DNA from 4 places in the Halofilum ochraceum genome. Region 1 is predicted to be linked to each of the others. Evidence: riboswitches for the same ligand, from Rfam matches in the RefSeq annotation. Region 1 holds a riboswitch; each other region holds the start of a gene.
What was found. Region 1 has a riboswitch for cobalamin ahead of A0W70_RS03495 (hypothetical protein). Riboswitches for the same ligand answer to the same signal wherever they lie in the genome.
Positions count from the first base shown of each region.

Region 2: another riboswitch for cobalamin. It lies ahead of A0W70_RS01875 (cobaltochelatase subunit CobN); the one in region 1 lies ahead of A0W70_RS03495 (hypothetical protein).
Region 3: another riboswitch for cobalamin. It lies ahead of A0W70_RS01860 (TonB-dependent receptor domain-containing protein); the one in region 1 lies ahead of A0W70_RS03495 (hypothetical protein).
Region 4: another riboswitch for cobalamin. It lies ahead of A0W70_RS11360 (glycine cleavage T C-terminal barrel domain-containing protein); the one in region 1 lies ahead of A0W70_RS03495 (hypothetical protein).

Region 1 covers NZ_LVEG02000002.1:34,233-42,240, forward strand. Annotated here, with positions in the region: gene A0W70_RS03480 (carbon-nitrogen hydrolase family protein) at 380-1,177, opposite strand; gene A0W70_RS03485 (M24 family metallopeptidase) at 1,184-2,347, opposite strand; gene A0W70_RS03490 (NnrU family protein) at 2,594-3,172, shown strand; cobalamin riboswitch at 3,226-3,371, shown strand; gene A0W70_RS03495 (hypothetical protein) at 3,514-3,912, shown strand; gene A0W70_RS03500 (YceH family protein) at 4,099-4,782, shown strand; gene A0W70_RS03505 (nuclear transport factor 2 family protein) at 5,062-5,490, shown strand; gene A0W70_RS03510 (MFS transporter) at 5,541-6,719, opposite strand; gene A0W70_RS03515 (M28 family peptidase) at 7,018-7,881, shown strand; gene A0W70_RS03520 (DUF4412 domain-containing protein) at 7,987-8,008, opposite strand, start outside.
Region 2 covers NZ_LVEG02000001.1:409,424-417,431, reverse strand. Annotated here, with positions in the region: gene gyrA (DNA gyrase subunit A) at 1-174, opposite strand, end outside; gene A0W70_RS01895 (mechanosensitive ion channel family protein) at 404-1,240, opposite strand; gene A0W70_RS01890 (GNAT family N-acetyltransferase) at 1,373-2,932, opposite strand; gene A0W70_RS01885 (FecCD family ABC transporter permease) at 3,350-4,330, shown strand; gene A0W70_RS01880 (ABC transporter ATP-binding protein) at 4,327-5,094, shown strand; cobalamin riboswitch at 5,186-5,389, shown strand; gene A0W70_RS01875 (cobaltochelatase subunit CobN) at 5,475-8,008, shown strand, end outside.
Region 3 covers NZ_LVEG02000001.1:400,849-408,856, reverse strand. Annotated here, with positions in the region: gene A0W70_RS01875 (cobaltochelatase subunit CobN) at 1-1,231, shown strand, start outside; gene A0W70_RS01870 (MotA/TolQ/ExbB proton channel family protein) at 1,638-2,102, shown strand; gene A0W70_RS01865 (hypothetical protein) at 2,089-2,394, shown strand; cobalamin riboswitch at 2,602-2,828, shown strand; gene A0W70_RS01860 (TonB-dependent receptor domain-containing protein) at 2,942-4,789, shown strand; gene A0W70_RS01855 (energy transducer TonB) at 4,794-5,801, shown strand; gene cobO (cob(I)yrinic acid a,c-diamide adenosyltransferase) at 5,915-6,523, shown strand; gene bluB (5,6-dimethylbenzimidazole synthase) at 6,537-7,190, shown strand; gene A0W70_RS01840 (ferredoxin--NADP reductase) at 7,386-8,008, shown strand, end outside.
Region 4 covers NZ_LVEG02000011.1:57,103-65,110, reverse strand. Annotated here, with positions in the region: gene A0W70_RS11390 (pteridine reductase) at 76-834, shown strand; gene A0W70_RS11385 (GNAT family N-acetyltransferase) at 831-1,298, shown strand; gene folK (2-amino-4-hydroxy-6-hydroxymethyldihydropteridine diphosphokinase) at 1,314-1,853, opposite strand; gene folB (dihydroneopterin aldolase) at 1,837-2,193, opposite strand; gene rpmB (50S ribosomal protein L28) at 2,418-2,654, shown strand; gene rpmG (50S ribosomal protein L33) at 2,665-2,820, shown strand; gene A0W70_RS11360 (glycine cleavage T C-terminal barrel domain-containing protein) at 3,309-4,628, opposite strand; cobalamin riboswitch at 4,846-5,042, opposite strand; gene A0W70_RS11355 (UDP-2,3-diacylglucosamine diphosphatase) at 5,190-6,068, shown strand; gene A0W70_RS11350 (glycosyltransferase family 4 protein) at 6,065-7,105, shown strand; gene A0W70_RS11345 (DesA family fatty acid desaturase) at 7,439-8,008, opposite strand, start outside.

The DNA.
Region 1 (8,008 bases):
CGCTGCAATGTTCGCAAGGAGTCCGCGGCGTAGCAGCGGGCGTGCGGATAGGCTTCCGCCTCGGCTTCGGGTTATCGGTGCACAAGGTTGGCATCGTATACCCCATGGGTTGGCTCCATGTCCGGTTTTATCGTAACGCATGCGCCCATTTGAGCCAGGAGGCTGTCCACGCACCCTGCTGCGTTTGTAATGTGTGGTGACGGGGCCATGCCTGCAAGATTCTGGCCAGGGAGTGGGCCGGCTGAAACGCATGAGTGGACATCCGCGGACGGCCTTTCGATCCCGTCAGGCTATTCGGGGTAGATAGAACGTTCCGGATTCATAGCGACCGTTGCTGTTCCGCCCCGAAGCAGCCCAAGTCGAGGCCCGGATTCCTCGGTCATGACTGCGGCAGCGTGAGCCGATCCGCAAGGTACGGCAGTGTCGCTCGCGCCGCGGCGACCGCCGATGGTTCGATGGTGGCGACGATCACCGCTTCCTCCCGGTGCGCGCGCGTCCGATCTTCACCCGTCGGGTCGACGATGCAGCTCGCCCCCAGGTACTCGAGCCCGTCTTCGCTGCCGGTGTAATTGGCGTACGCGATGAAGACGCCGTTCTCGAGCGCGCGCGTGGGGATCATCTTCTGCGCGACCACCGGCCAGCGGGAGACCAGCGCGGTGGGGACCGCGAAGGTCGTGGCGCCGGCCAGCGTGCCCATGCGGGCCAGCTCGGGGAACTCCACGTCATAGCAGATCAATACGCCGATGCGGTGGCCTTCGAGCTCGAACACGGTCACGGCGTCGCCGCGCGCATAGGTCGCCTGCTCGTCGGTGCCCGACAGTCCCAGCTTGCGGTGATTGCCGAGCGTGGCGCCGTCGGGGCCGATGCACAGGGCGGCGTTGTACACGATCCCGTCTGCGGCCTCCGGATACCCGAGCACGATCGCGATGCCGTGTTCACGGGCGATCGCCGCCGCGCGTTGTGCCGAGGGGCCGTTGGCGGGTTCGGCGCGCGCGTGGATACGATCCGGCATGCCGCCGTACCCGGAGACGAACACCTCGGGCGTGACGAGCAGGCGTGCACCCCACTCGGCGCCCTGGCGCGCCGCGGCGTTCAGCCGGTCGAGCCGGGCCGTGGCGTCCTCGTCGCATGCCTGGCACTGGAAGACGGCGACGGTCAGTGGCGCGGGTTCAATCATGCCGAATCAGCCGTTGACGATGGAGAGGTCACGCGGGAAGTCGGTCAGGTACTCGAAACCGTCATCGGTCACGACCACCGAGTCGCCGATACGGGTGCCGAACCGCTCCGGCACGCTGATACCGCCGTCGACCGCGAAGGTCATACCGCTGGCAAGCGGCGTGCGATCCCCCGGTTTGAGCTCCGGCGCCTCCAGCGCCGAGATACCGATTGCACGGCCGGTCCGGTAGCCGGGCGCATAACCGGCCTCGCGATAGACGGCGTCGGCGGCGAAGTGGACGTCCTCTGCCGGCACGCCGGGCCGCATGGCGGCCAGCGCAGCCTGCTGCGCCGCTACGGTCGTCTCGTAGGCGCGGGCCATCTCATCGGTCACCTCGCCGACGAAGAATTCGCGGTCGAATCCCAGCCGGTACTGCTTGAAGCGGACGAGGTTGCAGCAGCACAGGTAGACCGGGTCGCCGACCTGCAGTTCGCGCACGGTGGCGCGGCGGTGAACCATGGAGGTGTCCGGGCCGCTCTGAAGGATGGGCAGGCCGTGAATGGTCGGCGACACGAAGGCCTCATGACCGCGCCCGGTCAGGAATCCCGCGGCCGCGCGCGTCCCCGCGGTCAGGGCGGCCTGGGCGATCTCGTGTTCCGGTACGCCCGGCGCCAGGGCAGCGCGCACGGCCCCCATCATCGCGGTCGCGACCTCACCGGCCCGGCGCATGATCGCGATCTCCTTGTCTGACTTGATCATGCGCATCTGCCCGATCATCGGTCCGAGATCGGCGATGCGGGCGCAGTCGAAGCGTTCGTCGATGACCAGTTCGACTTCGGGGGGCGTACGCCAGGGCTCCCAGCTCAGCCGGGCGGAAGGCCGGTGGCCGTGCAACAGTTCCCGCAGCACGTTCTCCCAGCGGTTCTCGCCGCCATCCTCCCAGCCGCGCACATCCTCGACCCACGTCATGGCCGCGACCATCTCGGATTCCATCAGCGGCGTGATGACCGTGGGGGCACCGTCGCGCGGGACCAGCATCAGTGTCGGGCGGCCGTACTCGACGCCCAGGTAGCCCCAGAAGCCGCCGAAGTAGGCGATGGTGTCTTCATCCGCCAGTATGGCGAGATCGATACCCTGCTCGCCCATGCGTTGTTGCAGCAAGGCGGTGTGGTGGCGGGTCAGTTCAAGCATGGAGGCCACCTCCGAACGAATCTCCCGGAGTCTACTACGCGTGAAACGGCTTATGCCTCAGAAAACCCGCTGAAGCGGACCGGGTCGTGCTGCCGGTTATTTTTCGGCCCGGATCGCCGCGCAAGTGCACCGCGTCCATCTCCCCACCAGCTTCGAGCCCCATAGCGATGTACTGCTGTACCATGACACCGCCGGGTCGGCGGGTGACGCCATGGCCCGGCACCGGGAGTCGCGGGAGAGGCGAGTATGCTCGAATTCGTTGTCGGGATCGTCCTGTTCTTTGGTATTCACTCGATCGCGATCGTGGTGCCGGATTGGCGCAACGACATGGTGCGACGCATGGGTGCGGTGCCGTGGAAGGCGATCTACGGTCTGATCTCCATCGTCGGAATTGTGCTGCTGATCAAGGGCTACGGCGATCTCCGCTGGGCCTCGACCGCGCTGTATTCGCCGCCCGGCTGGCTGCGCCACGCAGGCATGCTTTTGCTCCTCCCGGTGTTCCCGCTGCTGCTGGCCACCTACTTGCCGGGGCGAATCAGCGCGCGCGCGAAACACCCCATGCTGCTGGCGGTAAAGATCTGGGCGCTTGCGCACCTGCTGATGAACGGTCGGGCAGTGGACCTCGCGCTTTTCGGAGCGTTCCTTGCCTGGGCGGTGGCGGATCGTATCGCCGCCAAGCGGCGCTCATCGCGGCCGGCGTCAGCGCCGGCCCTGCCTGCGACGGCGGTCAATGACGCGGTGGTGGTCGTGGGCGGCCTCGCGATCTACGTCGCGTTCGTGCTCTGGCTGCATACCTGGCTGATTGGCGTGCCGGTGGTCGCCTGACGCGCTGGGTGGGGGCTGACCGGTCCAGTGCTTTACGCTTGGGTGCTTCCGCTATATATTGAGACCGTCCTGACCGCGCGCCCAGGATATGGGCCGCACGAGGGGAACACCGGTGAGAATCCGGGGCTGTCGCGCAACGGTATGACGGGGATGCAGTCCTCCGTCGAGCCCGAATACCTCGCAGGATCGGCCCGCCTCTGGCGGGGCCGCCCGGAACCTTCGCGTCAAAGGTCCGAGGCCGAGATGCACGCAGGATTCGCCCTCACCGGGCATCACGAATCCCTTCTCCCGTCCTCGCAACGCGTTGGTTCCTCCTTGAGCCGGTTCGATCTGGAGGAGCCATGTCCGAATTCCCGCACACCCGCACGCAATCCGTAACCGATGGCCAGGCGGCGCTGCGGGCCGCTGGTGTGTCCGTGATGCCCGCGTCGACGCCTGCCGGCGACCGTCCCGTCGGCTTCGATGCCGTCGAATCAGGCGATGATCCTGTGACCGACTGGCTGCTGCAGCGCGAAGACCTCGATACGGTCGAATTCAGCGTACTGTTCGCCATCCACAAGCTGCGTGCCAGGCCTCGCACGGCCGGCTGGATCGGGCACGCCGATCTGCGCCGATGCACCGGCCTCGCTCCCGAGGCCCTCGGGCGTGCGCTGACGGTATTGCGTCACCGCGGCCTTATCTGGATGGCCCCGCACCCCGTGAAGACGGGCTGCGCGCGCTATCTCCTTCTCGTGAATTGAAGCGCAGCGGGTGTGGGTCCGGGACTGCAGGGCACGCTTGCTTTGCCGCGCGCTCGCCGAAGCGCGGGGAGTTGTTCACCGCCGAGGGGCATAGGCCAGACGGCCCCCTTCAAGGCGGACGGTGAGCGGCAGGCGATCGAGCGTATACTGACGCAGTTCGGCGGCACGAAAACGGGGGCGGCATTGATGGAACGGGATCTCACTGCGGTCGAAATCCGCGTCCTGGGGTGTCTGCTGGAGAAGGAGGCGACCACGCCGGACCAGTATCCCCTGTCGATCAATGGCCTGGTCACCGCCGCGAACCAGAAGAGCAATCGCGATCCGGTCCTGGCACTCCCCGAGGCCGACGTGCGCGAGGCCGTGACCGGGCTGACCCGACGCGGCCTTGTGCGTCAGCCGTCGTCGTATGGTGGGCGGGTGAGCAAGTTCGAGCATCGTCTCGGGCGCGGCCCGGGCAGCGCCCTGAATGCGCCGCCGGAGCAGCTCGCGGTGCTCGCGCTGTTGTTCCTGCGCGGGCCGCAGACGCCGGGCGAACTGCGCAGCCGTGCGCAGCGTATGGTCACGGTCGAGGGCATTGATGCCGTTGAGTCGACGCTGCAGACCCTGGCGGCGCGCGAAGAAGGCGCGCTGGTGGAGTGCCTGCCGCGCGAGCCAGGCAAGCGCGAAGCGCGCTGGACGCACCGCTTCGGTAGTGATCATGCGGAACCGGCCCCGGAGGCAGCGACCGCTGCCGGCGTCAACGCTGGAGACGATGCGCCGGTGAGGGGCGCGGACCAGGGCGATCTGGAACAGCGCGTCGCCCGGCTCGAGCGCGTCGTCGCCGACCTGTACGACCGCCTCGGCGACGATGGATCCCCGGGATCCGGTTAAAGAACTCCCGGTGTCTGTTGCCGCGCTACGCCGGGATCGTACGTCGACCGCGCACACCCGGTCGCTCCCCTCACTGTCGCCCTGTCGGCGCTCGCGGTGTGGTTTTTTTCCTTTCGTGCCGCCTGATGGGCGGGTCGAGTCAGCGTTCTCCCTGGGTGCCCGTTGCGCGAGTGCAGCCGATAAGCCCGTCCAATGTGGACACTGGCAGACTATACTTGATCGCATGAATGCCGCGGCCGAGACGTGCAAGGCGTCGGTCAGCGATCAAGGGAGCGTTTGATGTCCGCCACCGCACTGACTTCCCGCGAAATCGTCGAGCGCTATATCGACGCGGTCGCCCGGTTCGATTACGCGACCGCCCGCGCCTGCCTCGCCGACGAGGACTTCACGTACGCGGGTCCGATCAGCACGTTCCACTCGGCCGACGCCCTCGTGCAATATCTCCAGCTCGTTACGCCGATCGTGCAGCGGATCGAGATCCAGAAGGGGTTCGAGGCCGGAGAAGACGTCGCCCATTTCCTGGTGGTCGGTACCCAGCTGTCCGAGAAGCTTGCCGTCCACGTCGCCCAGTGGGCGCACGTGCGCGATGGCCGCATCGACCGGCTTGAACTCGTGTTCGATGCGCACTGGTACCGCTCCCTTTTTCCCGGCGAGGAGGACCAGGCGCCCCGCCCGATCACGCACATTCAGGGGCACTGGCAGGGCTGACTCGCGTGCTCCAGGTGGCGCGGCCGGGTGACGTGAAAAACGGGCCTGGGCTACTCGGGTACCGGGTTCCTGGCGAGAAGCGGCCGCCCCGCAAGCAGGCCGACCATGGGGCCCAACGCCAGTGGGACGAGCAGCCAGGCCGGCGGTGCGACATGCTGCAGCCATTCGAGCAGGCTCAGACTCGCGATGGTGATCGCGAAGCCGATGGAGTTCACCAGCGTGAGTGCCGAGCCGACCACCGCGCGGGGCGCGAAATAAGCGGTCAGCGCCGAGAACTGCGGCGAGTCCCCCACGACGGCCACGCCCCACACGAGCAGGAACGCGACAAAGATGGGCGTGGGCGCGTACAGCAACAGCGGCGAGACCAGGCAGCATGTGGTCGACAGGCCGAGCTGGCCGAGCGCGACGCGACCGCCGCCCAGCCTGCGCACCAGCAGACCGCCACCGGCGCAGCCGAGAAAACCGGCGGCGATCACCGCGAAGGCCGTCCCCGACAGCGTGCCACCGGTCATGCCGTGGGCGCCGATCCAGACGGGCACGAATGCCCAAAAGGCGTAGAGTTCCCACATGTGACCGAAATAGCCCAGCGCCGAGGCACGGAAATAACGCTGTCGGAAGGCATCGAGGACGCCGCTGAAGCGAACCGGCGCGCCGCGCGCCAGGTTGGGGCCCTCCGGTACAAGGCGCACGAGCAGCCCGCCGGCCAACGCGGCCAGCGAGGCGCCGGCGATCACCAGGCGCCAGTCCCACGAGGCACCGAGGGCGCGCAGCAGATGGGGCGATGCGGTGCCAAGGACGAGCGCACCGACCAGGAAGCCCAGTGCCCGCCCCAGGCCGCCGCTGTACCATCCGGCGGCAATCTTCATCCCGACCGGGTACACGCCCGCAAGCGAGAAACCGACCACGAAGCGCGCGGCCAGGACCAGCGTGAAATCACCCGGGGCGATGAGCACCGCCGCGTTCGCCGCGGAGCCGGTGGCGGCCGCCGCGAGGAACACGTTGCTCGGGTGGAAACGGTCGGCGATACCACCGATCGCGAACACGAGCGTGCCGATAATGAAACCGAGCTGGACGGCGGTGGTCACCAGCCCCTCGCCGCCGTCCATGTCCCACAGGATCTGCAGCGACTCGATCACGGCATTCGCCGCGAACCAGGTCGACGTCGCGAGCAGCTGGCCGACCACGATGGCCGGGAGTATCCATCGCCGCCTTCGCGTTATCTCTGGCATGTCAGTCTCCCCGGCGCCCTGCGGTCGGCCCACCTGGAAAGTCCCGAATATGCTCGCCGGTCAGGGAAGTCCGGGGCCGCTTTCCATGGCGCTTCGAGGCATTTCGGGTCCCGTAGTTCCAGGGAACGGTAAACGTGGATCCCGGCGACCGTAACCGGATGCCTGCTGCGGGGTATGTAATCCCTCGCCGCGATCCGGCAATCGTATCGACATTTGTCGCCGCGTGACTGACTTCCATGCGTCGCGCGTCCCTGCAAGGATTGGGTGCGCCGGACCATTGTCCGGGGACGGAGGGCCGATGACGCAGCGGGAGGCGACGAGTGCGGAGCTGCGGGCCGATGCAGGGTCGCTGTGCCGCGACATCGGCGAGCGCACGGTCCGCAGTGGCGGCCTGGCCGCGGCCGAGGCATTCCTGTTGCACGCGCTCCAGCCGGGTAATCTCACGGTGCAGCGGCAGGCGTACCGCGCATTCGGCGCGGAGGTCGCCAACCTGGTCGTGGACATTGGCCCGTCGGGGGCCGCGCCGTTGATCGTCGGTGCGCACTACGACACGGTACCGGGCACCGAGGGGGCCGACGACAACGGCAGCGCGGTCTGCGTGCTGCTGGCGCTTGCGCGACGGCTGGCGCAGCGGCCTCCGTCGGGGCCGGTGCGGCTGGTGGCGTTCACGCTCGAGGAGGCACCGGCGTTCGCGACCGGTAATCAGGGCAGCCGGGTGTTCGTGCGTGAGATGGAGCGGGCCGGCGAGCGTCCCCGGGGTGCGATCGTGCTCGAGATGGTCGGCTACACGGCGCCCGAGCAGGCCTACCCCGGCCCGTTGCGTCTGGCCGGTTATCCGTCGAGGGGCGATTTCATCGGCATCGTGAGTAATCGACGCTCGCGCCGCCTGCTACAGGAAACGGCGAGCGGCTTCCGCCGTAATCCCGCGCTGCCCGTGGAGACCCTCACGGTGCCCCTCGACGGCGCGATCCTGCCGGCGGTGCGGCTGAGCGATCACGCCTCGTTCTGGGATGTGCGCTGGCCGGCGGTCATGGTCACGGACACGGCTTTTTTCCGGAACCCGCACTACCACTTGCCCAGCGATCGGATCGAAACCCTGGACTTCGACTTCATGGCGCGGCTGGTGGACAGCCTCGAGTGCGCGGTGAGAGTGCCGGGGTGATGGAGGATTCGCCCGGGGAGCCCGGGCGACCGGACGTTCATACGGAATCCGCCTGGAGCCCCCGGGCGTCACCCCATCGCATCCAGCAAGAATGCGGTCGCGGGGTCAGTTGCCCTGGAGCATGATG
Region 2 (8,008 bases), on a different contig from region 1:
GTCGACGCCCAGTTCGTGCATCGCGAAAAGCACGCGCCGGTGCACCGGCTTGAGGCCATCGCGTGCATCCGGGAGCGCGCGGCCGACGATCACGCTCATCGCGTAATCGAGGTACGACTGGCGCATCTCTTCTTCGAGATTGACCGGGAAGATCTCGCGGGCGAACTCGGTCATGGGCGGTTGCCATCCTCGATGCGGGCGGAAGCGATCAAACCGCGCATTCTAGCACGGGAATCGCTGTAGTCCCCGGCGCCGACGGCACGTACCAACCCCCGATCCGGTCGGGGGCCGGCGCACTCGACGCGCGGAGCGGGAACGGCCATGCGGGCGCTGCCCGGCCCCTCGACCGAGAGGCACGCGCCAGTCCGCACGACCGCACCGGGGCGCATGGGCGGCGCCCGCCTCAGGCGACTTCCCGGTGGTCGAAGTGATGCACGTCCCGCTGCGGGAACGGGATCGTGATACCGGCTTCGTCGAGCGCCTTCTTGGCGGCCTTGCGAAGCTCGAAACTGGCCGGCCAGAAGTCGTCGCCCGTGGTCCAGAAGCGCATCCCGAGGTTGACCGAGGAATCCGCGAGTTCGCGGACCAGCACCTGCGGTTCCGCCGGCTCCGACAGCACCCGCGGGTCGTTGCGGATCACGCCGAGCAGGATCTCCTGAGCCCGGTCGATATCGTCGCGGTAGGAGATGCCGACCACGATGTCGTGCCGCCGATTCGGGTTACGTGAGTAATTGAGGATCCGCCCGCCCCAGATGCCCGAATTCGGCACCGAGACATACAGGCCGTCGTAGGTCGTGAATTCCGTCGAAAACAGTCCGACCTCCTCCACCGTGCCCTCGTTGCCATTGGCGTTGACGTAATCGCCGATCCGGAACGGCCGCAGCACGAGCAGCATGACGCCGGCGGCAATGTTGGCGAGCGTCCCCTGCAGCGCGAGCCCGACGGCCAGACCGGCGGCGCCGAGGGCCGCGAGGATGGATGCCGTCTGCACGCCGAACCGGCCCAGCACCATGACCAGCAGCGTGATCAGGATGAAATAGCGCGTGACGCCGGCCACGACACTGATCAGGGTCCGGTCCATATCCTTGAAGCGGCCCAGACCGCGGCGGACGGCGCGATGCGCCCAACCGGCGATACTCCAGCCGACGATGATCAGGACCAGGGCGCTGATCACGTTGATGGACAGATCCGTAATAATCGGGCCGAATTCGGCCCAGAGTTGTTCAGGCGACGTATTCATTGCTTCGACTCCCTCAGCATGACCGGTTCAGTCCCGGTCCATCTCCGGCGGCGGGCCGGATCGATTCATTGACGGGGGCCGCCGGCACGCAACGCGGGCAGCCCTGGCGATTGTTGTCAGCGGCCAATAGCCTCAGCGACTCTTCCAGCGCACCGAATACAGATCGAAACGGCGGTCATTCAGGTTCTGCACCGTGCCCTGGTTCCGGGCCGTGGTCAGCGCTTCGAGCCGCAGGTCGGCGATCGCCACCATCTCGGTATTCGGGGTCGTATCAGCGGCGATCCCGTCACGATCGAAACCGAAATCGCAGGGCGTCAGGATACAGCTCTGGGCGTACTGGATATCCAGGTTCTCGACCCCGGGCAGGTTCCCGCAGTTGCCCGATACCACGACGTAAGACTGGTTTTCGACCGCCCGCGCCTGGCAGCAGTAGCGCACGCGCAGGAAGCTCTGGCGCTCATCGGTGCAGGAGGGCACGAACAGGATCTGCGCCCCCTGGTTGGTCAGATGGCGCGCCATCTCCGGGAATTCCGCGTCGTAGCAGATCATCACGCCGATCACGCCGCAGTCGGTCATGATGCTGGTCACCTCCGAGCCCCCGGAGATGTTCCACCAGTAGCGCTCATTGGGCGTCGGGTGGATCTTCGACTGCTCGTGAATCGCGCCGTCGCGGAGAAAAACATAGCAGATGTTCTGCGTATCACCGGAGGGCAGCTTGGTCGGATGCGAGCCGCCGATGATATTCACGTTGTAGCGCACCGCGAGGTGCGACATGAATTCCTTGAAGCGCTCGGTGTAGCCGGTCAGGTAATCGATCGACTCGGCCGGACCCAACGGGTGTTCTTCCAGCGACAGCAGCTGCAGCGTGAACATTTCGGGGAAGGTGACGAAATCCGCGCCGTAGTCGGCCACGACATCGACGAAGTACTCGATGTACTGCTGGAACTGCTCGAACGAGTTCACTCTGCGCAGTTCGTACTGGACCGTCGCGACCCGGACGGCATCCGGCAGGCGCCCGCTGCCTTCGCCCTGCTCCTGGTCGTCGGTCTGCGGCACCTGCGGATTGCGCCAGACGAGGTGGGCGGCATGGCCGAGCGACGCGGTGTCGTCGGGGAGGTAATCGTGCAGGATGCCGATGAACTCGAACCCGTTGCGCAGCTGGAAAGACAGGACCGGATCGCGGATCTTCTTGTTCTGCACCTGCTCGACGTATTCCTCGGGGGTACCGACGCGACGGCGCCGTTTCGCCAGCCCCGGCAGGCGCCCACCGAAGACCACGCCCTTGAGGCGCAGGTACTGACACAGCTTCTTCCGCTCGTTGTACAGGCGCTGACCGATCCGCAGATTGCGGAACTCCGGATCGATGAAGACCTCCATGCCGTACAGCCAGTCGCCTTTCGGGTCATGGCGGGAGGCAAAACCGTGCCCCGTGATCTCGTCCCACCGATGCGGCGCCAGCGCCAGTGCCTCACGGGTCAGGAAGGTGGCGCAGTAGCCGACGATCTGCCCTTCGTACTCGGCCACGAACTGCCCATCCGGGAAGCTCGTGACCTGTCCGCGGATCATCGCCGGCGAATAGGCCTCTTCCTCCGAGTAGACCTTGCCCGACAGGCGCGCGATCTCCGCGGCGTCGGCAGGGCGCGCGTTGCGGATAACCAGCGAGGGACGCTGCTCTTTCTTCGTGGCCGCCATCGGGATCCGGAGCCCATTTGTCGCAAAAGAGCGCGCATTGTAGCGAAGCGGGACCGGATTGTCGGCCATGCGCGCGCTTTCGGTCGCCCATGGAATGCCGATGGACGGATCCGGCGCTGGTCGTGTGGCGTCGCGGTGTCACGCTAAGCTTCCATGCAGTATTGTTCGGCCTCAGAGCCATTGCGCTGTTGGCTGGCAAGGCGCGGGAGCGAAAGCGTGCTGCCGGCACGTTGAGCGAGCGCAACGCCGTCAGCCGGCAGCGCAATGGCTCCCTACGGGCGCGTGCCCGGGCCGCCGTGCCGGCGTTACTCGTCGGTCATGTGGTGGCGCCACACTCCCTCCTCGTGCCTTGTCACGACGACCCGGGCACGCGCTGAGACCGGACAATACTGCATGGAAACTTAGTAAACCCGCGCCATGTCTGCCCGCTTGCTGCTACCGACCCTCGCCCTGCTGGCGCTCGCGAGCCTCGTATTCGCCCTTATGGCGGGCGCGGTCGAGGTCCCCGCGGCCGCCGTGTGGAGCGCGCTGACCGGCCCGCCGGAGGACACGGCCACACGGATCGTCGCCGAACTGCGGCTTCCCCGGGCCCTGTCTGCGTTCGTCGTCGGTGGCCTGCTGGCGCTCGCTGGCGCGCTCATGCAGGTGCTGCTGCGTAACCCGCTGGCCGACCCGTACGTACTCGGCATCTCCGGCGGTGCCGCCGTGGCCGCGCTGGCGACGATGATGGCCGGCTTCGGCGCATTCTGGGTATCGGTCGACGCCTTCGCCGGGGCGCTCGTATCCATGCTGCTGGTATTCGCGCTGGCCCACGGGCGCGGCGGCTGGACACCGACCCGGCTGCTGCTGACCGGCGTGGTGCTGGCCGCGGGCTGGGGCGCGCTGATCAGTTTCATGCTCGCGGTCAGCCCCGAGCGCGATCTGCGCGGCATGCTGTTCTGGCTGATGGGCGATCTCGCGCATGCCGGGGCCCCGATCTGGAGCGCGCTGGCCCTGGCCGCGGGGCTGCTCGCGGCCATGGCGCTCGCCCGACCACTCAACCTGATGGCGCGTGGGGACCTGCAGGCGCGGGCGCTCGGGGTCTCGGTGGGACCGCTGCGCCTCGGGATCTACTTCATCGGCTCACTGCTGACCGCCGCGGCCGTCACCGTCGGCGGCACCATCGGCTTCGTCGGCCTCATCATCCCGCACGCGGTGCGCCTGATCGCCGGCGCCGACCACCGAACGCTGCTGCCGGCGGCCGTGCTCGCCGGCGGGACCCTGCTGGTGTTCGCGGACGCGCTGGCACGCATCGTGATCGCCCCCCAGCAGTTGCCGGTGGGCGTGTTGACGGCAATGATCGGGGTCCCGGTGTTCCTGTTCCTCCTGCACCGCGGTCCGCGCCGAGGGTTGCCATGAGCCTGCTCGCTACCGAAGACCTCGCCATCGAGATCGGGGGCAAGCGCATCGGCGGCGAGCTCGATCTCGCGTTCAGGCCGGGCGAGAGCTGGGCGGTACTCGGCGCGAACGGCGCCGGCAAGACCACCCTGCTCCACACGCTCGCCGGGCTGCGACCGCCCACGGAAGGCCGCGTGCTGCTCGACGGGCAGATGCTCGCCGGCATGCGGCGCCGTGCCATCGCCAATCGACTGGGCATTCTGCTGCAGGCAAGCGAGGACCCGTTCCCGGCCACGGTACTGGAGACCGCCCTGATCGGGCGCCACCCGCACATCGGCCCGTGGCGCCAGGAAGGCCCGGAAGACTATCGGCGGGCCCGTGAGGCCCTCATGGAAGTGGAGATGGACGCACTGGCCGACCGCCCGATCGACACGCTCTCCGGCGGCGAACGGCGGCGGCTCGCCCTGGCGACCCTGCTCACCCAGGACCCGTCGGTCTATCTGCTGGACGAACCGAGCAACCACCTGGATCTGCATCACCAGATCCGGCTGCTGGGCCACCTGCGCGGCCGCGCCCAGCGCGACGGCGGGACACTCGTTATGGCCCTGCACGACGTCAATCTCGCGGCCCGCTTCTGCGATCACGTCGTGTTGATCTTCCACGACGGCCAGGTCCGCCACGGCCCGGCCCCGGAACTGCTCCAGCCAGGCCATCTGACCTGCCTCTACCACCACCCCATCGAGGCGGTCGAGGTAGCCGGTCACCGGGCGTTCGTGCCGACCTGAAGTACCCCGCTCCACCGGGCCGCCTCCCCCATCGACCGGGCCCCGGGCGGACCGGGGCCGGCGCTTGACCCCCGATCCGCGAGTGCGTAATTTCCGCCGATTCGTTCCAGGTGACCCGGCTTTCAGGCTCGGGTTGAAACGGGAAGCCGGTGAGAGTCCGGCACTGCCCCCGCAACGGTAAACGGGTGGGGTCGCCAGAAAAGCCACTGCGCACGGCGCGGGAAGGCGGCGACCTCGGGTACGCGACACGTGCCACCCCGTGAGTCCGGAGACCGGCCTGGGATACGTACGGAACCCGCGGCGGGCGGGGCACCGGCGGCCGGTACTTCTGCCCTCCGCCAGCCTCTCCGCCGTCTGTCATCCCCGGGGAGGCTCACCGAATGTCCCGTTATCCGTGCATGGCGGCGGTCGCCGCGCTGGCCATCCTGTTCCCACCGACCGCCAGCGCGGCCCAACTCGTCGGTATCGTCTCCGACCGCTCCGCCCCTGCCATGGCGGCGGCCGCAGAGGCGTTCGACGACGCGCATCCGGGGCACGAACTGGTGCTGCGCACACCGGAGCAGCTGGCCGAGCGCACCGATGCCGCCGTGGCGCAGCTCTGGGCCGACGCGGACGCCGTGCTGTTCGGAGCGGTCTTCGGTGAAGCCGCCCCGCGCTTCGTACGGCTGCTCGATTCCAACCCTCCTCCCGCCACGGCGACCGTTTTCGCGGTCTCGAGCGACCGGCGCCTGACCACCGCCAGCCGGATCGACGGCGAGCGCCCACTGGCCAGGCTCGACGCGGCAACCCTCGACAAACTTACGTCCCAGCCCGACGCCGACGAAACGCTGACCGAGCATTTCACGGCCCTCGCCGACCCCCATGAAAAACAGGCCCATTGGCTTCGCGGCCGGCATTACTGGCAGGCCCGCGGGCGCGACAACCTGCGCGCCCTGATCGGCTGGCTGCTGGCCCCGCACACCGAAGGCATCGACCCGGCCGCACCGGGCGATCGCCCCGCCGTACGCTGGCTGCACGACGGCGACATGGTCGATCCGGATACCGCCGGATTCGATGACGAGGGTGGCGTCGTGGTCGTTCTGGACTACGACACCGGCGACCGCGTGGGCCATCGTGCGGTCCACGACACCCTCTGCGACAGAATTCGCGAGCGCGGCCTTCAGTGCGTATCGGTGCTCGCCCAGTGGGGTGAGACCAGCGTCGAAGCGCTTGATGATCTGCGCGAGCATCTCACCCCCGCACCGCTGGCCGGAATCGTGACGATTCAGGATTTTGTCGTGGGCGGCGGCGAGGGTCGCGAACAGGCGGTCGAGGCATTCCGCGATCTCGATGTACCCGTCCTCAAGGCCGTGCGCCTGACGGAGCGCACCGAGGCACAATGGCGCCTGTCGCCGGAGGGGCTCCCGTTCGAGAGCGTGCACTACCGGGTGGCCATGCCCGAGGTCCAGGGCCAGAGCCAGCCCAGCGTCATCGCTGCTGCGGAACCACCACGGATCGACGAACTGACCGGCGTGCGCCTGCGACTGGTTCACCCCATCGCCACCGAAATCGAAGCGGTCGCCGAGCGGCTGGACAACTGGCGCTCGCTCCGCACGACCGACAATGCCGACAAAAAACTGGGTGTGGTCTTCTATAACCACCCACCGGGGCGCCACAACATCGGCGCCGACAACCTCGACGTGGTCGATTCCCTGTACGACCTGCTGCATGAATTGAAGGACCGGGGCTATACCGTCGGTGAGCTGCCCGGCTCTCCCGAGGCCCTGCTCGATATGCTGCAGGAACGCGCCGTCAATCTGCCGGAGAATCGCAAGGCGCTCGATGCGATGAGCGAACGCGTACACACGGTGCCCGGAGATGAGTACCAGCAATGGTTCCGGACACTCCCCGAGGCCGTACAGCGCGAAATGACCGGCGGCCCGCTGGCACGGCTGATCCCGGAGGTCCGTGCCGCGCTCAACGCCGAGGCGATCGACATCGCGCGCGATCTGATCGAACGCACGCTTGGCGACACGGAGCACATGATCGAGGGCGTCGATCACGAGGCCAGGGAACGAGCGCTCGATCTGCTCGATCAGCTGCATGCCGCCTATGACGCCCTCGTCGACGGCAAGGACCGGCTCGACCGGATCGAGCGCCTCACCGCGGCGCTGCAGCGCACCGGCATCGAGGCGCTCGGCGGCTGGGGCGAGGCGCCCGGTTATGTCATGGCGCACGAAGGTGAACTGCTGCTGCCGGGGATCCGATTCGGCAATGTATTCGTCGGGCCGCAGCCTCCGCGGGGCTGGGAACTCGATGAAGAACTGCTGCACGCCAATACGACCTTCCCGCCACCGCATCAGTATCTGGCGTTCTACGAGTGGCTGCGCAACGATTTCAACGCGGACGCGCTGGTCCACTTCGGGCGCCACTCGACCTACGAGTTCCTGCCCGGCAACCGCGTCGGCATGCGGGCCGAGGACTATTCACGGCTCGCGCCGGGCAACCTGCCCGGCGTCTACCCCTATATCGTCGATGGCGTCGGAGAGGGCATCCAGGCAAAACGCCGCGGCCTCGCCGTCATCGTGGATCACCTGACACCGCCGCTGGCGACCACGCCACTCTACGATCGCCTGCTCGAACTCCGCCAGCTCGTCGAGAGCTACGAGTCCGCGGAGGGCGGCGAGCAGGACACACCGGCCCAGACACGGGCCCTCAAGGAAATCCGCCGCCTGATCGACGAGCTCGACATGAAGCAGGCACTGGCCAAGAGCATGCAGGATATCCTCGACAAGCGGGATATCGCTTTCGAGGACGTCGAGGGGCATCTGTTCGTGCACGAGGTCGGTCACTACCTGACCAAAATGCAGGAAGACTTCATGCCCCAGGGCCTGCATATCTTCGGACGTCCGTGGCAGGAAGACGCCATCGACAC
Region 3 (8,008 bases), on a different contig from region 1:
GCTCGCGAACGCGCTTGAACCGCTCGGGGAGCTGCGCAATCCGGGCAGCGAACCCATTGAGACGAACCGCATCGCCCAGCACTGGATCGCCGCGGCGCGCAGCGCCGTCGACGACGGGACCGACCCGGCCGCCGCCGGTCGCGAGGCGGCCCTGCGGGTCTTCGGCGACGCCCCGGGTGGCTACGGCGCCGGCGTCAATCGCCTGACCGAGCGTTCCGGTGCCTGGGACAAGCGCGCCGAGATCGCGGACGCGTATATACAGCGTATGGGCCATGCCTATGGCGACGGCGTCAGCGGCCGGTCGGCCCATGCGGCATTCCGGCAGGCCCTGTACGGCGTCGAGCGCACCTATCTGGGCCGCGCGACCAATGTCTACGGGCTGCTCGATAACAACGACGCGTTCGACTACCTCGGTGGTCTCAACCTGGCGGTCGAGAGCGTCAGCGGTACCGCACCACGCAACCGCGTCGTCGACCACTCGGATCCGGACAATCCCAGCGTCGAAGCGCTGGAGAGTGCCGTGCTGGCCGAGCTGCAGGGACGTTACCTGAACCCCGCCTGGATCAAACCGCTGATGAGCCACGGCTATTCCGGTGCCCGCACGATGGGCTCGAAGTTCCTCGAAAATTTCTGGGGCTGGCAGGTCACCAACCCGGACATGATCACCGACGGCATGTGGCGAGAGATCAAGTCGGTCTATCTGGACGATCGCCATGACCTCGGCCTCGACAAGTTCCTGGAGGAAGGCCAGAGCGCCCACGTGAAGGCGAACATGCTCGCGGTGATGCTGGTCGCGATGCAGAAGGACTTCTGGAACGCCGACGCCGAAACGGCCGAACGGATCGCGCGCGACTTCGCCCGACTCGTCATCGACAACGGCCTCCCCGGCAGCGGCCACACGCGCCCGGACCATCCCATGCTCGACTGGATCGAACCGAAACTGACCGAGCAGCAGCGCAAGGCCATGCGGGAGATCCGCGCGGACGCGAAGGTCACGACACCGGAATCCGAGCAGGACCCGAGTTCCGTGCGCCAGATCGAGACGCGTGAACAGGCGCAAAAGAAGCAACAGAAACAACCGCCGCAGGAAGTCCAGGAAAAGCAGCCGCAGCAGCGCGACACCCAGGCCGACCAGCCCTGGGACTGGACCGTACTCAGCGCCGCTCTCATCGGCCTCCTGTTCCTCACTGGCGGACTGGCGGCCGGGCTCAGGGGCGGGACGGTTCGCTGACATCAGGACTGCTTTAAGAACCACGAATGAACACGAATGAACACGAATGGGCTCCTGGGATAGCTGCTGTTTCGGGAGCTTCGCTGATCCTCCTCGGAGCACGATCGGATATCGGAACCACAGATGGACACAGATAAAAGGACGTCGATCTAATGAGCAACTGGATCGGAACTGGCAAATCAGCACTCATCCACTCCTATCGCCACAATTCCGGTTTTGACTTTTATCTGTGTCCATCTGTGTCTATCCGTGGTTCTTCATTCGCATCTCCGCTTCCGCGCGGCCACAGCGAAGCTCCCGAGTGATCGACTCACCCAGGAGCCCATTCGTGTTCATTCGTGTTCATTCGTGGTTCCAGAATTTTTAAGCCCTTATAGCCCTTGATTAACCGAACCGGGAGAACCCCATGTTCGACTCCGCTTTGATTCCGCTGGCGCACGAGTTCGTGCGCTGGTTGCTTGTACCCACGATCGGCCTGCTGCTGGCGCTGGTCGCGCTGGCGTTGTGGGAGGTCGGCCAGGTGATCGGCGAGCGCCTTGCCGGACTGCGGCGGCTGCGTGAGCGCGGCAGCCTGGATGCGGTCGAGGCCTACGGGCGCCGACGGATCGAACGGGCCGACGTGCTGGCGCGAGTCGCGCCGATGCTCGGGCTGATGGGAACGCTGATCCCGCTCGGCCCGGGCATCGCCGCACTCTCCCGCGGCGAGTTCGAGATCCTGGCGCGCGCCGTCAGCGTCGCCTTCGACACCACCGTGATCGGCCTCGCCGTGGGCATTGTCGGCTTCATCATCGGCCGGCTCCGGCGGCGCTGGTACGACCGGGTCATGGGCGAGATCGAAGCGGCCAATGGAGACCACCATGCGGCGGCGTGACTGGCGCCGTTCCCGCTTTGATGATCCGGACGACGAGCCGCTCGGCCCGCTGTCCAATCTGGTCGATATCATGCTGGTGTTCGCCTGCGGCCTGATCGCCGCCCTCGCCGCGCAGCAGGCATCCGAATCGCGCAGCGGTGGCCGCGAGATCAGCGAGGGGCGGGAACTGCCCGACGTGCCCGAGGGGGTCGGTGAGGCGGGCAGCGGCTACGAGGCGGTCGGTCAGGTCTACCGCGATCCGGAGACCGGCAAGATGGTCCTCATCGACGAAAACCGAAGAGATCGACCGTAGGCGCGTCTTCGCCGAAGGCGAATGCGCGCAGCCAGTTCCATACCGGGCATCCGTGGCCAGCGACCGCGCGCGTCGGCTTCGCCAAAACGCGCCTACGCGGCCCGTCGCGTGAATCCGGCCTCGATTCCCGACGCCATTCTCCCCGTGCCGCACACGGAACAACGGCCGTCGCCCGCATCGGTTGAGTCGCGGGTGAACAACGCGTAATGTGAACGTTCTGTTTCAGGTGTTTCGGCGCGCAGCCGCGCGACGGATGAAACGGGAAGCCGGTGCGTGAACGTTTTCGACGCTCACAAGTCCGGCGCTGCCCCCGCAACGGTAGGCGAGTTGCGGTTCGATCACACGCCACTGGGTTGCTGACCCGGGAAGGCATCGAACCGCGGGCCAACGGCCCACTCGCGAGCCCGGAGACCGGCCTGGAACAGTACGCAGGATGGCGCGGGGGGCGTCATGCGCGTGCCGCCGTCCCGGTCGCACCGTTTCGTTCTCCCGTTCCATCCGTCCCTCGAATCAAGAGGCGCGGGTGAGCGCCTGGAGAACAATCCCGATGTATCGACATTGCCTGATCGGCGGCATCGCCGCCGCGTTTTCGGCCGTTTCCGTATCCGCACTGGCCGCCGACACGATCGCACCCGTCACCGTGACCGCAACCCGCTCGGCGGAGAGCGCCAATGAGTCGCTTTCATCCGTCACGGTGGTCGACCGTGAGGAGATCGAGCGCAGTCAGACCTCCAGCATGGGCGAACTGCTCAGCCGTCAACCGGGCGTGGAATTCACCCGCAACGGCGGCCGTGGCACCAACTCGAGCATTTTCCTCCGGGGCACCGAGAGCGACCATGTGCTGGTACTCGTCGATGGTGTCGAGGTCGGGTCGGCAACGACCGGTACGGCCTCCTTCGAGGACCTGCCGCTCGCCAACGTCGAACGCATCGAAATCGTGCGCGGCCCGCGCTCGAGCCTCTACGGCTCCCGCGCCATCGGTGGCGTGATCCAGATTTTCACCCGTGAAGGCGAAGGCGGTCATGCCACGGTCGGCGCCGGCACCCACGACCGCAGGCAGGGTTCCGCCGGTTACGGCAGCAAGAGCGACGGCACGAGCTTCAGTGTCAATGTCTCCGCGGAAGAGACCGACGGGATCGACGCCAGACAAAACAATTATGTACGCAATGGTCAAACCTGTGGATCGGCTTTCGTGTCCAATTGCAATGAACCTGACGATGACGGTTACGAAAACCAGAGCGTGAACGCCCGTATCAGTCAGGACATCGGCGAGGCGGTTACGGTCTCGGGCCGAATCCTTGCCACCGATTCGGAGGTCGAGTACGACGGCAGCTCCCAGAACCGAACCGAGAGCCAACAGCGTATATACAGCGGCCGGGTCGATGCGCGTCTCACCGGCAACTGGAATACCCGCGTCCAGTTGAGCCGTTCGACCGACGAGAGCGACAACTTCCTCAACCGTCAGCCCGCCAACACGTTCGATACCATCCGCGATTCGTTCGGCTGGCAGAACGAAATCACGCTCGGGACTTCCCAGATCGTGACGCTGGGCCTCGACGCCGAATCCGTGGAGGTCGACAGTAATCTCACATTCGCCGAGGACGAGCGCGATGTCACGGGCGTCTATGCACAACACCAGTGGACCGGGCACGCCTGGAGCAGCGAAGTCAGCCTCCGGGGGGAGGACTACGACAACTTCGACGATCCGGCCACCGGCAGCCTCGCCCTCGGGTACCGGTTCAGCGACTCGGTTCAGGCATTCGCCTCCTACGGCACCGCATTCCGTGCACCGACGTTCAACGAACTCTACTTTCCCGGGTTCGGGAACGACGATCTGGAGCCCGAAGAATCCCGCACGATCGAAGCGGGCCTCCGCGGCCGCTACCAGGCGATGCGCTGGCAGGCCACGGCCTACAGGACGGAAATCGATGAACTCATCGATACGGTATTCTCCGGTGGCCAGTTTGCCCCCGAGAACGTCGACGAAGCGCGTATCCAGGGGCTCGAGTTCACGGTCACAGCGACGACCGATGAGTGGGACGGCAACGTGAGCCTGGATCTCAAGGACGCGGAGAACACGGAAACGGGGCAGGAGCTTTCCCGACGCGCCGAGATCGGCCTCAAGGGCGGCCTCACCCGCGACTTCGGCGAGTGGTCCATCGGAACCGATGTGGCGTTCCAGGGTGACCGCTTCGACGATGCCGCCAACACGGTGCCGCTCGACGCGTACGCCCTGATCGATCTGCGTGCGAGCTGGGATTTCGCGCGCGACTGGAGCGCCCGGGTGAAGATCGCGAACGTCGGCGATACCGAGTACACGCTCGCCGATACCTACAACACGCTCGGGCGCACCGCCCTGCTCGAGGTCGCCTGGCGCCCCGGCTCAGCGGACTGATGCCATGCCCGCCGGCGTCACGCGCATCCTGCCTTTCGCGGCCATCTCGGCGGTCCTGCACGCGGCCGTCCTGATGAATGCGCCCGATCGGCTGGAGATCGCGGTGACACCCGGCGGCGATACGGGCCCGGTTGCCGTCCGGCTGGTCCCGTCCGGCGCGACCCGACCCGACCCGGCAGCGCAATCAGGCGTTGCCGGGGCCATTCCGGAACCGGTCCGCGATCGGAGCCGGCAACCGCAAGCGGCCAGGCGCGTGGACGAAGCCACGCCGGACGGGGCATCGAAACCGTCGGTACAGGAGGTCGTGGAACCGGATCATGTACAGGCGTCATTGGCTGAGCGGAGTACGGGCGAAGCGGCCCCGAAACCCTCCGGACAACAAAGAGCCAATACCGGCGCGGCCCAGGAGGCCGAGCAACGCAACCAATCCCGGTCGGCGCCGGCCGCGGAAGAGAAGCCCGTCAAAGCAACAGCGGACGAGAAGACCCGGACAAACGACGCTCCCGATACCCCACAAGCATCCGACGCCTCTGAAACGGTCGCCAGGTCCGATCAGTCGAAGCCGACCGAAAAGGACACAGCGGGCGCGACCGGTGCTGAGACCCGCCAGGCCCAGGCAACCAATCAAACCGCTGGCGCGGAGAGCGGCGAAGCACCGGAGCGAGATCAAAAGGCCGACACGCAATCCGGCGCGGAGGGTGCGAATGACCGTGCCCAGCTCGCGACTCGCGCCCGGCAGCAGGTGGAGATTCACTTCCGCGACCGCTTTCGCTACCCGCGGATCGCACGCCAGCGCGGCTGGGAAGGCCGCGTCGTTCTCACGTTCCGGCTCCAGCCCGATGGCCGGATCACGGATGTGGAAGTGGCCGAGAGTTCCGGGCGCTCGATCCTCGACGAAAACGCCCGCCAGACCCTGATCCATATCCAGCGTGTGCCGGAAATCGCCGACCGGCTGCGGGGGGAACCGCTGGAACTCGAGGTGCCGGTCACGTACCGTCTGCAACCCGCCTGATTGAACCGCGGCATCGTAGCCCGGATGAAGTGAAACGGAATCCGGGGACGCCTTCAGAAACACGGTCCGGATTCCGCTGCGCTTCATCCGGGCTACCCGACAGGAGTACGGCAATGGCCGAGCATGAGGAAACCGACGCGGAATACCGCGCACGGATGGAAAAGAAAAAGGCGGCCGTGGACGAGAAGGTCGCGCAGGCGAAGGAGAACCGTGGCATCTTCATCGTGCTCACCGGCGACGGCAAGGGGAAGTCTTCCTCGGCCTTCGGCACCCTCACCCGCGCCATCGGCCACGGCTTCAGGGGCGGCGTCGTCCAGTTCATCAAGGGCACCTGGGACTCCGGCGATCACCGCTTCTTCGGCGAGCACCCGTCCGTCGAATACCACGTGATGGGAACCGGCTTTACCTGGGAGACCCGCGACCGCGAGAAGGACCGGCAGGCCGCCGTGGCCGCGTGGGAGCACGCCGAGAAGCTGCTCGAGGACGAGCACCTGAAGCTGATCGTGCTCGACGAGCTGACCTATGTGATCAAGTACGGCCATATCCCGGTCGAACGCGTGGTCGAAGCACTGCAGTTCCGTCCACGGCACCAGACCGTCATCGTGACCGGCCGCAATGCGCAGGACGAACTGATCGAACTCGCCGACACCGTGAGTGAGGTGCGCAAGGTCAAACACGCCTTCGAACAGGGCATCAAGGCGCAGCCCGGTGTCGAATTCTGAATCCTCGCCGGCGATGCCGGAGCAGCGCTATAGCCAGCCGGAGATCGATGCGCTGTACCGCGTCATCGCCGAACGTCGCGATATGCGTCACTTCCGGCCGGATCCGGTCGAACCGGCGACGCTGACGCGGCTGCTCCAGGCGGCCCATCTCGGACCGAGCGTCGGGTACATGCAGCCCTGGCGTTTCATCCGGATCACCTCCACCGCACTGCGGAACGAACTGCACGCGCTGGTGGAGGGGGAACGCGAACGCACGGCGGATGCGCTTGGCGAAAGACGGAACGAATTCATGCGGCTCAAGGTCGAAGGCATGCGCGATTGCGGCGAACTGCTCGTCGTCGCACTCTGCGACGGTCGCGAACGCCACGTATTCGGTCGCCGGACGATGCCGGAGATGGACCTGGCCTCGGCGGCCTGCGCCATCCAGAACCTGTGGCTGGCCGCACGTGCGGAAGGCCTGGGGATGGGCTGGGTCTCGCTGTTCGATCCGAGCGCCGTGGCTGAGCTGCTCGCGATGCCGCCCGGGGCGAAGCCGATCGCGATCCTGTGCCTCGGTCATGTGGACGGGTTCTACGACCGCCCCATGCTGGAGCGCGAGGACTGGGCCCAGCGGATCCCGCTGGATAACCTCGTCGGCGAGGACGGCTGGCCGAAGGCCGGCGACTGATCCGGATCAACGCCGGGGCGGCGGTCTGTTGTAAAATCGGCGGCCGCTGTGCCGGGACGACCGGGCCGGCAACCAAACGTACATCCAGAGCGGGTTCGCGCCCGACTCCGCAATCCAGCAGACAGACACACGGACTACACCGCTTCCGGTCTATCGCCGATGACCGGAGCAATGTAGCGGAGGCCTAGACGAGCAATGGCAGCGAATTACGCAGCGGAAACCGTCACCAGCGTATATCACTGGAACGACAAGCTGTTCAGCTTCCGCACCACACGCGACCCCGGTTTCCGGTTCCGCAACGGCGAATTCGTCATGCTGGGCCTCGAGGGCGAGCGCAAACCGGTCGTCCGGGCCTACAGCATCGCCAGCACGAACTACGAAGAGGAACTCGAATTCCTCAGCATCAAGGTGCCGGACGGGCAGTTGACCTCGCGCCTGCAGCGCGTGCAGCCGGGCGATCAGGTTCTCGTCAGCCGCAAGCCGACCGGCACGCTCGTCCTCGACGACCTGCGCCCGGGGCGGCGTCTGTTCCTGATCGCGACGGGTACCGGGCTCGCACCGTTCCTCAGCCTGATCAAGGATTTCGATACCTACGAGCAGTTCGACGAGGTGATCCTGTTCCACGGTGTCCGTCACGTGAGTGAGCTCGCCTATCGCGAATACATCACCGAAACGCTCCCGAACGACGAGATCTTCGGCGAGATGGTGCGCGGACAGCTGCGCTACTACCCCACCGTGACGCGCGAGGAATTCCCCCATCGCGGCCGGGTGACCGACCTCATCCGCAGCGGCCGGCTGTTCGAGGACCTCGGTATCGA
Region 4 (8,008 bases), on a different contig from region 1:
GACTGTACCCGCAGGCAGTATGGTCGTGCCTCGAAACCGGCATGTGGCGGGCAGCCAGGAACGGAGGAGTACGGGATGGCGCAGAATAACGGGGCCGCGCTCGCGGGCCAAACGGCACTGATCACGGGCGGCGCGCGCCGCATCGGCGCGCGCCTGGTACGGGCGCTCCATACGGCCGGCGCCGACGTCGTGATCCACTGCCGCCGGTCCCGCGAGGCGGCCGATGAACTCGCGGCGGCGCTCGACGCCGAACGTCCCGGCTCCGCGGCCGTGGTGACCGGTGACCTGCTCGATCCCGATGCCTGCGAACAGGTGGTCGAGGCGGCCCGGGCCACGCATGGGCGTCTGGACATCGTCGTGAACAACGCCTCGACTTTTTATCCGACCCCGGTGGGCACGATCACCGCCGCCGCGTTCGATGATCTGATCGGCAGCAACCTGCGCGCGCCCACCTTCGTCGCACAGGCCGCCGCACCGGCGCTGCGCGAGACGGGCGGCTGCATCGTCAATATGGCCGATATCCATGGTCAGCGGCCCCTGGCCGACCACCCCGTCTACTGCGCGGCGAAGGCGGGGCTGATCATGCTGACGCGGACACTGGCGCGGGACCTTGCCCCCGAGGTCCGGGTCAACGCGATCGCGCCGGGGTCCATCCTGTGGCCGGAAGGCCCCGGGGGCGACGATCCCGGGACCCGCGCAGCCGTGCTCGCGGCGACCCCGCTCGCCCGCCAGGGCGATCCCGATGATATCGCCGCCGCCCTGCGTTACCTCGTCGGCGACGCGCCCTTCGTAACCGGCCAGATCCTCGCGGTCGATGGCGGCCGCGGCCTGTGAGCCGGATCCGCGCATACCGGGCAGTTGACGCACCGGCACTCGCGCGGATGTTCCGCGCCGCGATCCACTCGACGGCGGCGGGCATCTACCGGCCCGAGGCCCTTGCCGCGTGGGCCACGGCCGCCGACGAGGAAACCGCATTCGGCGCTCGGTTCGCCCGCGGCGTCACGCGGGTGGCGGAACGCGCCGACCGGACACCGGTCGCCTTCGGTCAGCTGGACCCCGAGGACCGGATCGCGATGCTCTACACCGACCCGGATTCCGGCCGGCACGGCTGGGCGTCCGCGATCTGCGATGAACTCGAAGCGAGTGCGCGGCGCGCCGGTACCACTTGCCTGTACACGGAGGCGAGCCGCGCGGCCAGGGCGTTTTTCGAGGCGCGTGGATTCGAATCGACGGGTGTCGAACGGGTCGAGCGCGACGGCGTCGTCATCGAGCGCTATCGGATGCGCCTCATCCTCTGAGGGGGCTGGCCGCCGCTACCGGCCCACCTCGGGCGGCACCAGGCCGTCAGGCGCGACCGGCTGGAGGTCATCGGCACCGATGCCGTCGAAACGGGCCCATTGGGCCGTCAGTGGGTCGCCATGGACGGGATGTTCCAGATCGCCGGCGAGTTCCGCCAGCGGGGCGAGGACAAACGCGACGCGGTCGATCTCCGGGCGGGGCAGCACCAGCTTGCCTTCGCGCAGGATCCTTGAACCGAACAGGAGCAGATCGAGATCGAGCGTTCGCGGCGAGAATTTCGGCTGGCTGCGATCGCGCCCGAACGCGTCCTCGATGCCGTGCAGCGCCGCGTAGACGTCGAGCACGGGTTCATCGCTGTCGAACGCGGCGACACAGTTGTAGAAATCTTCGCCCTCGAAGCCCACCGCCGGGCACTCGTAGATCGTGGATACCGCCAGCGGGCCGAAGCGTTCGCGCAGGGCGCGCAGGCCACCGGGCAGATTGCGCTCGCGGTCCACGTTGGTGCCGACGGAGATGTAGACGCGCTCGATCACCAGGTCAGCCCCGCTCGCCACGCTCGATGACGACGCCGACATCCCGAGCGCCACGGATCGCGCCCGGTTTGGAGACGGTCACCTTGACCCAGGACACGCCGAACTCCCCACGCACGATGCCCGCGATCTCCTCGGCGAGGGTCTCGACCAGCTGGTAGGAACTCGCACTGACGAAGTCGATCAGCCGCTTGGAGATGCTCTTGTAGTCGAGCGCGTCCTCGATCGAATCGCTCGCGGCGGCGCGCGCGATGTCGGCGGCCATCTCGAGATCGATGTTCACGACCTGGCGGGTCGTTCGCTCCCACTCGAATATGCCGATGATGGTCTCGACCCGCAGGTCGCGCAGGAATACCGTACCCATGTGCCCCCCTTCGCAGCGCGCGTAACTATACTGCCCCGGACGGGCTGCAGGCCAGCCTGGGGCGCCGATTCCGGCAACCCCGCGGGCCGCCGATCCGGAATGCCGTTCGAACGCGCATCCGCCACCGATTCAGCCGGATTCGAAATGGCGCTACCCCTTGTCGCAGGGCGGCCAATCGGCTATATTGCGCGGCTTCGCGTCAAACGGACCGAACGGAGTTTCCGATGTCCCGCGTCTGTCAGGTTACGGGCAAGCGGCCGATCACCGGCCACCATGTGTCCCATTCGAATATCAAGACCAAGCGCCGGTTCCTGCCGAACCTGCACAAGCATCGCTTCTGGGTCGAGAGCGAGCAGCGTTACGTGACGCTCCGTCTGTCCCCGAAGGGCATGCGCATCATCGACAAGAAGGGTATCGATACCGTTCTGGCCGATCTGCGCAGCCGCGGCGAGAAGGTCTGAGGAGGCCATCATGCGCGAAAAAATCAAACTGGTGTCGAGCGCCGGGACCGGCCACTTCTACACGACGACCAAGAACAAGCGGAACATGCCGGACAAGATGTCGATCAAGAAGTTCGACCCGGTGGTTCGCAAGCACGTTACCTACAAGGAGACGAAGCTCAAGTAAGCTTCGCCTCCCGTCCGCCTGCGCGGACAGCGATCAAAAAAACCCGGCCTTGTGCCGGGTTTTTTGTGGATATGTGTCACGACCGCTGGTCCGCGGCCCGGTCGCAATACCGAACGACCTTCGGATCGGTGACGCCGTGCAGATAAGGGTTCTCGCCAAGGCGCGAAGGGCGCCAAGGTACGCGAAGGAAGACAGTGGCGGGAAATGGCGAGTAATCGGATTCCGTGTCCGCAAACGGGCGGAAACGAAGGGCACGCAGCCGTGAAGCGAGTGTAGGTCGGACTTCCAGTCCGACACGCCGAAGCCTCCGATCTGTCGGACTGGAAGTCCGACCTACGGCCGATACGGTTCTCTTCGCATGACTCCGAATTTCCTTCGCGCCCCTTGGCGCCCTTAGCGCCTTGGCGAGAACCCTACTGGCACTGAGCCGACAAACGACAAAAGCCGGTGGCCGCCCGCAAGCGGACGGCCACCGGTGTTTTACCCCATCAATAGGCGTATTCGCGGCCTTCGGCCCGGGCGCGTTCGCGGGCGCTCGGGTTCACGGACTCGCGGAAGGGCATCTCGGCGACTACCGCCGGGACCGGATGCCCCGGCATCGGCTGGTACTCCTCGGGCAGCCAAGCGACAAACTCCGTGCCCAGCGCCGCCGATTCGACCGGAACATACGCCATCCCGATATTCGTATTCAGCTCCGGCGAGTACCAGGGCGAGGTGATCCAGCCGCAGGGCTCGCTGTCGGCGTCATGCCCGACCAGCCAGAAATCCGGTGCGTAGTCCTCGATCGGCTTGCCCTCGATCTTCAGCCCCACGAGCTGGTGCGTGAACGGCGGGTTGCCGTTATTCACCTTCTCGCGCGTGGCTTCCAGCGCCTGCTTGCCGATGTAATCCGCCTCCTTGGTCTTCGGCACCATGTGACCGAGATTGCACTGAAAGGGATTGGTCTCGTGATCGAGATCCTGGCCGTAGGACAGGATACCGGCCGCGATCCGACGATGATGGGCCGGCGCGATCACCATCAGGTTGTGCTTCTCACCGGCGGCGCGGATCGCGTTCCAGACCGCCTCGGCATTGAGCGTGGAGTCATAGGCGTAGACCTCATACCCCTTCTCGCCGGAGAACCCGGTCTGCGAGATGATCACGTCCACCCCGTCGATCTGTGCCGCCATGAGCCCGTAATACGGCACTTCGCGCACACCCTCGCCGACCAGATCGGCCATCAGGTCCTCGGACTTGGGGCCTTGGATCTGCAGCGGCGCGACGTCGATCTCCTCAATCGTGACGTCGTAGCGCGCGCCGACGTTGATGCCCTTGAACCAATACGCGAGATCGGAGTCGCTGATCGTGAACCAGAACTCGTCCTGCGAGAGCCGGAGCATGACCGGATCATTGAGGACATGGCCCTCCTCGTCGCAGAGGATGACGTAGCGCCCCTTCATCGAAGGCACACGGGTCATATCCCGCGTACAGACATAGTTGCAGAAGGCCTCGGCATCGGGGCCTTTCACGCGAATGGGACGCTCCACCGCGACGTTCCAGAGCGTGACGTCGTTGACGAGCGCGCGGTACTCGACCATGGCGCCGCCGTCTTCCGGACGGACGTAGCCACGCGGGTGATACATGCGGTTGTAGACCGTCGCGCGCCAGCAACCCGCCTCGACGGAAAGGTGCCAGTAGGCGGACTTGCGCACGCGGTTGGAGATCAGCATGCGGATACCGGGATCGCCGGTCTGGCGCAGGTTGATCGGGACATTGCGATCGCTCTGGTCGATCGAATGCTGGTAATTGACGTTGGACTGACTGGACATGATGCAGGACTCCTCGCCCGTTGCCTGTGACCCGGATGCGGGCTGCGGGAGAGAAGGGTCGAACAGCGCAGTGTTGCGAATGACGGACCTACCGGTCTACCGGATCAACGGGCTGGAGTCCCGTTGCGCCGCCGGCCGAGCCGATTGCCATTGCACGCTGCGCAGACGCCGCCGGGACACCCCGCCCGCTCGGACTTGCACTGCCGGATACCCGCCTGGGCACCCCTGATCGATGGCAGGTTTCCTGGCTCGCGGGTCGTCGCTTTCCGTCCGCCTTCCCGGGGATATCCCAGTGGCACGTAGACGGGAAACTCACCGCATACAGTTGCGGGGGCAGCTCCGGCCGGGCCATATAGCCTTCCGGATTCCCTATTCCCGCGCCTTGACGCGGGCACCATCGACAATCAAACGGTACGCCGACCGGCGCCCGTGCCTGCGTTCCACGCACGACGCCGCATTTATCGCCTGCGACATCGCCTCATAACCGTGCGACCAGCACTGTCATCGAAAGTTCACGCCGGTGTCATCGACGCTTCAAGGGCGGCTGTTTCCCTGCGTCCCATGAACAGCACCGCCGACACCGTACTGCGGGAAGTCCTTTCGGAACCGGATGCCGTCGATGCATCAACCCGATCGACCGGAACGGCTGACAACACCGGCAGCGGCCGCGAGCGGGTACGCACCATCTGGCTGTCGGATCTCCATCTGGGCACGAAGGGCTGCCGTGCCGACGCCCTGATCGCGTTCCTCAAGCAGCACGACTGCGAAACCCTGTACCTCGTCGGGGACATCGTCGATGGATGGCGCCTGAAATCCCGGATCTACTGGCCGCAGTCGCACACCAACGTGATCCGCCGGGTCCTGACCAAGGCCAAACGCGGTGCCCGGGTCATTGTGGTGACGGGCAACCACGACGAGTTCCTGCGCCGGTACACCGACCTGGAACTGGGCAACATCTCGGTACGCGACGAGGTCGAGCACCGAACCGCTGACGGCCGCCGCCTATTGGTGATCCACGGCGATCAATACGACGGCGTCGTGCAGGCACATCGCTGGCTGGCCTTTCTCGGCGATCGGGGCTATGCCCTGCTGCTGGTGCTCAACCGCTGGTTCAACCGCTTCCGCGAGCGCTTCGGTTACGGCTACTGGTCGTTGTCCGCGCATGTGAAGCACAAGGTGAAGGGCGCGGTGAACTTCATCTTCGAATTCGAGAACGCGGTCGCCTGGGACTGCCGCCGGCGCGGCTTCGAGGGCGTGGTCTGCGGCCACATCCATCACGCCGAGATCCGGGAGGTCCAGGGGATCACCTACCACAACTGCGGTGACTGGGTGGAATCATGCACGGCCCTGGTCGAGCATTTCGACGGCCGTATCGAGGTCCGCCAATGGCTGCAGGTCGACCACGCGACGGAGCACGACGCCGGGGCCGTCAGCGGATGAGGTTCAGTATCATCACCGACGCGTGGTATCCGCAGGTCAACGGTGTGGTCACGACGCTGGCCGCGGTCATCGAATGGCTGCGTGGCGAAGGCCACAGCGTCGACGTGATCGAGCCCGGCGACTTCCGCACGATTCCCTGCCCCGGTTACCCGGAGATCCGGCTCGCGCTCGGCACCCGGGCGTTGCGGCGCCGCCTCGACCGATTCGCCCCGGAGCGCGTGCATGTCGTCACCGAGGGCCCGCTGGGCCACGCGGCCATACGCCACCTGCGCCGCAGGGGCTGGCGGCACACGACGTCATTCCATACCCGCTTCCCCGAATACGTCCAGGCGCGCCTGCCGTTCATCCCCCTCTCCTGGGGATATGCGCTGCTGCGCCGCTTCCACCGCGACGCCGCGGCCACGCTGGTGCCCACCGCGGGCATGGCGCGCGAACTCTCTGGCCGCGGTTTCGGCCACCTGGTCGTCTGGAATCGCGGTGTCGATACGCGTGTATTTTCCCCGGACGCCGCGTTCGAGACGGATCTCAAGAGGCCAATTCACCTGTTCGTGGGGCGCGTCTCGCGCGAGAAAAACATCGAGGCATTCCTCGCCATGGATACCCCGGGCACCAAGGTGGTCGTTGGCGACGGTCCGGACCGCGAGCGCCTGCAAAACACCTGGCCGGATGCGGTATTCCCCGGCTACTGCCACGGCCGTGATCTGGCGGCGTGGTTCGCCAGTGCCGATGTATTCGTCTTTCCGTCGCGCACGGATACCTATGGCGTGGTGATGCTGGAAGCGATGGCGTGTGGCACCCCCGTCGCCGCCTACCCGGTGACCGGACCGATCGACGTGGTGCAGCAGCGCGTTACCGGTTACCTGGACGAGGATCTGGCCCGCGCGGCGCGCAACTGCCTCGACCTCGATGAAGCGGACTGTATCGCCCAGGCACGAGCGAACGACTGGCGGGCTACGGCGCGGTTCTTCCTCGAACACACCGTGCCGGTCAAAGACGCGCTTACTCCCGGCGTGACGGGTGCGCCTGCCGACATCTGAACGCTGGAATCCTGCCGAGCGAACATCGGTTCTCGCCAAGACGCCAAGCGCGCCAAGGGACGCAAAGGAATCGACAAATCAGTAGGAGCGAGCTTGCTCGCGATGGTGCCCGCAGTGCGCCCAAGGGTTCAGATGAGTCGGCTGAAACCACGATGGTCACCGATGATCAATTTTGCAGTCAGCTGCCGTGCGGGCACTATCGCGAGCAAGCTCGCTCCTACAGACTCGCTGCCGTATTGCGCAGTGGCGGTTCTTTGCGTCCCTTGGTGCGCTTGGCGTCTTGGCGAGAACCGATTTTCCTTCCCATCCGCCAAAGCGCATCCATCCGGGGGATCAGTCCGTCTTGAGACGATAGCCGCGCAGGTGCGAGGCGAAGTCCTCCAGCGCCTGGATGCCGGTCTGTTCGGCGCTCGCGCACCAGGCCTGCAGCGACTGAACCAGCTGCTCCTGGGTCACGCGCTTCGAGGCGAACAGCTCCTGTAGACGGCGGCGGTATTCGTACACCGTGTGCAGGCGCTCGTTGGCGCGCAGCGCGCGGTCACGCCGTGCCTTCGCCTGCGCGTCCATCCGTGACTCGTCACGGATCAGGGCACCCTTGGCGCGTTTGAGCAGCGCACGGGTCCCGCCGTCCACGCGCTCGAGTTCGGCCTTCAGGACCGGCAGCGTCACGCTCCGGGCGTACGTCCGCATGACGTGCATGCGCGCGATCACGACGGCTTTGACGGTCTCGAAATCGACCGTCGTCTTGGCGGGATCGACCGTGGGGCTGGGCGCGACCCGCTTGATCTTCGCCAAGCCGAGTGCGGACAGGATTCGCAGATAGAACCAGCCGACGTCGAACTCGTACCAGCGCTGCGAGAACTTCGCCGAACTCGGGAACGCGTGGTGGTTGTTGTGCATCTC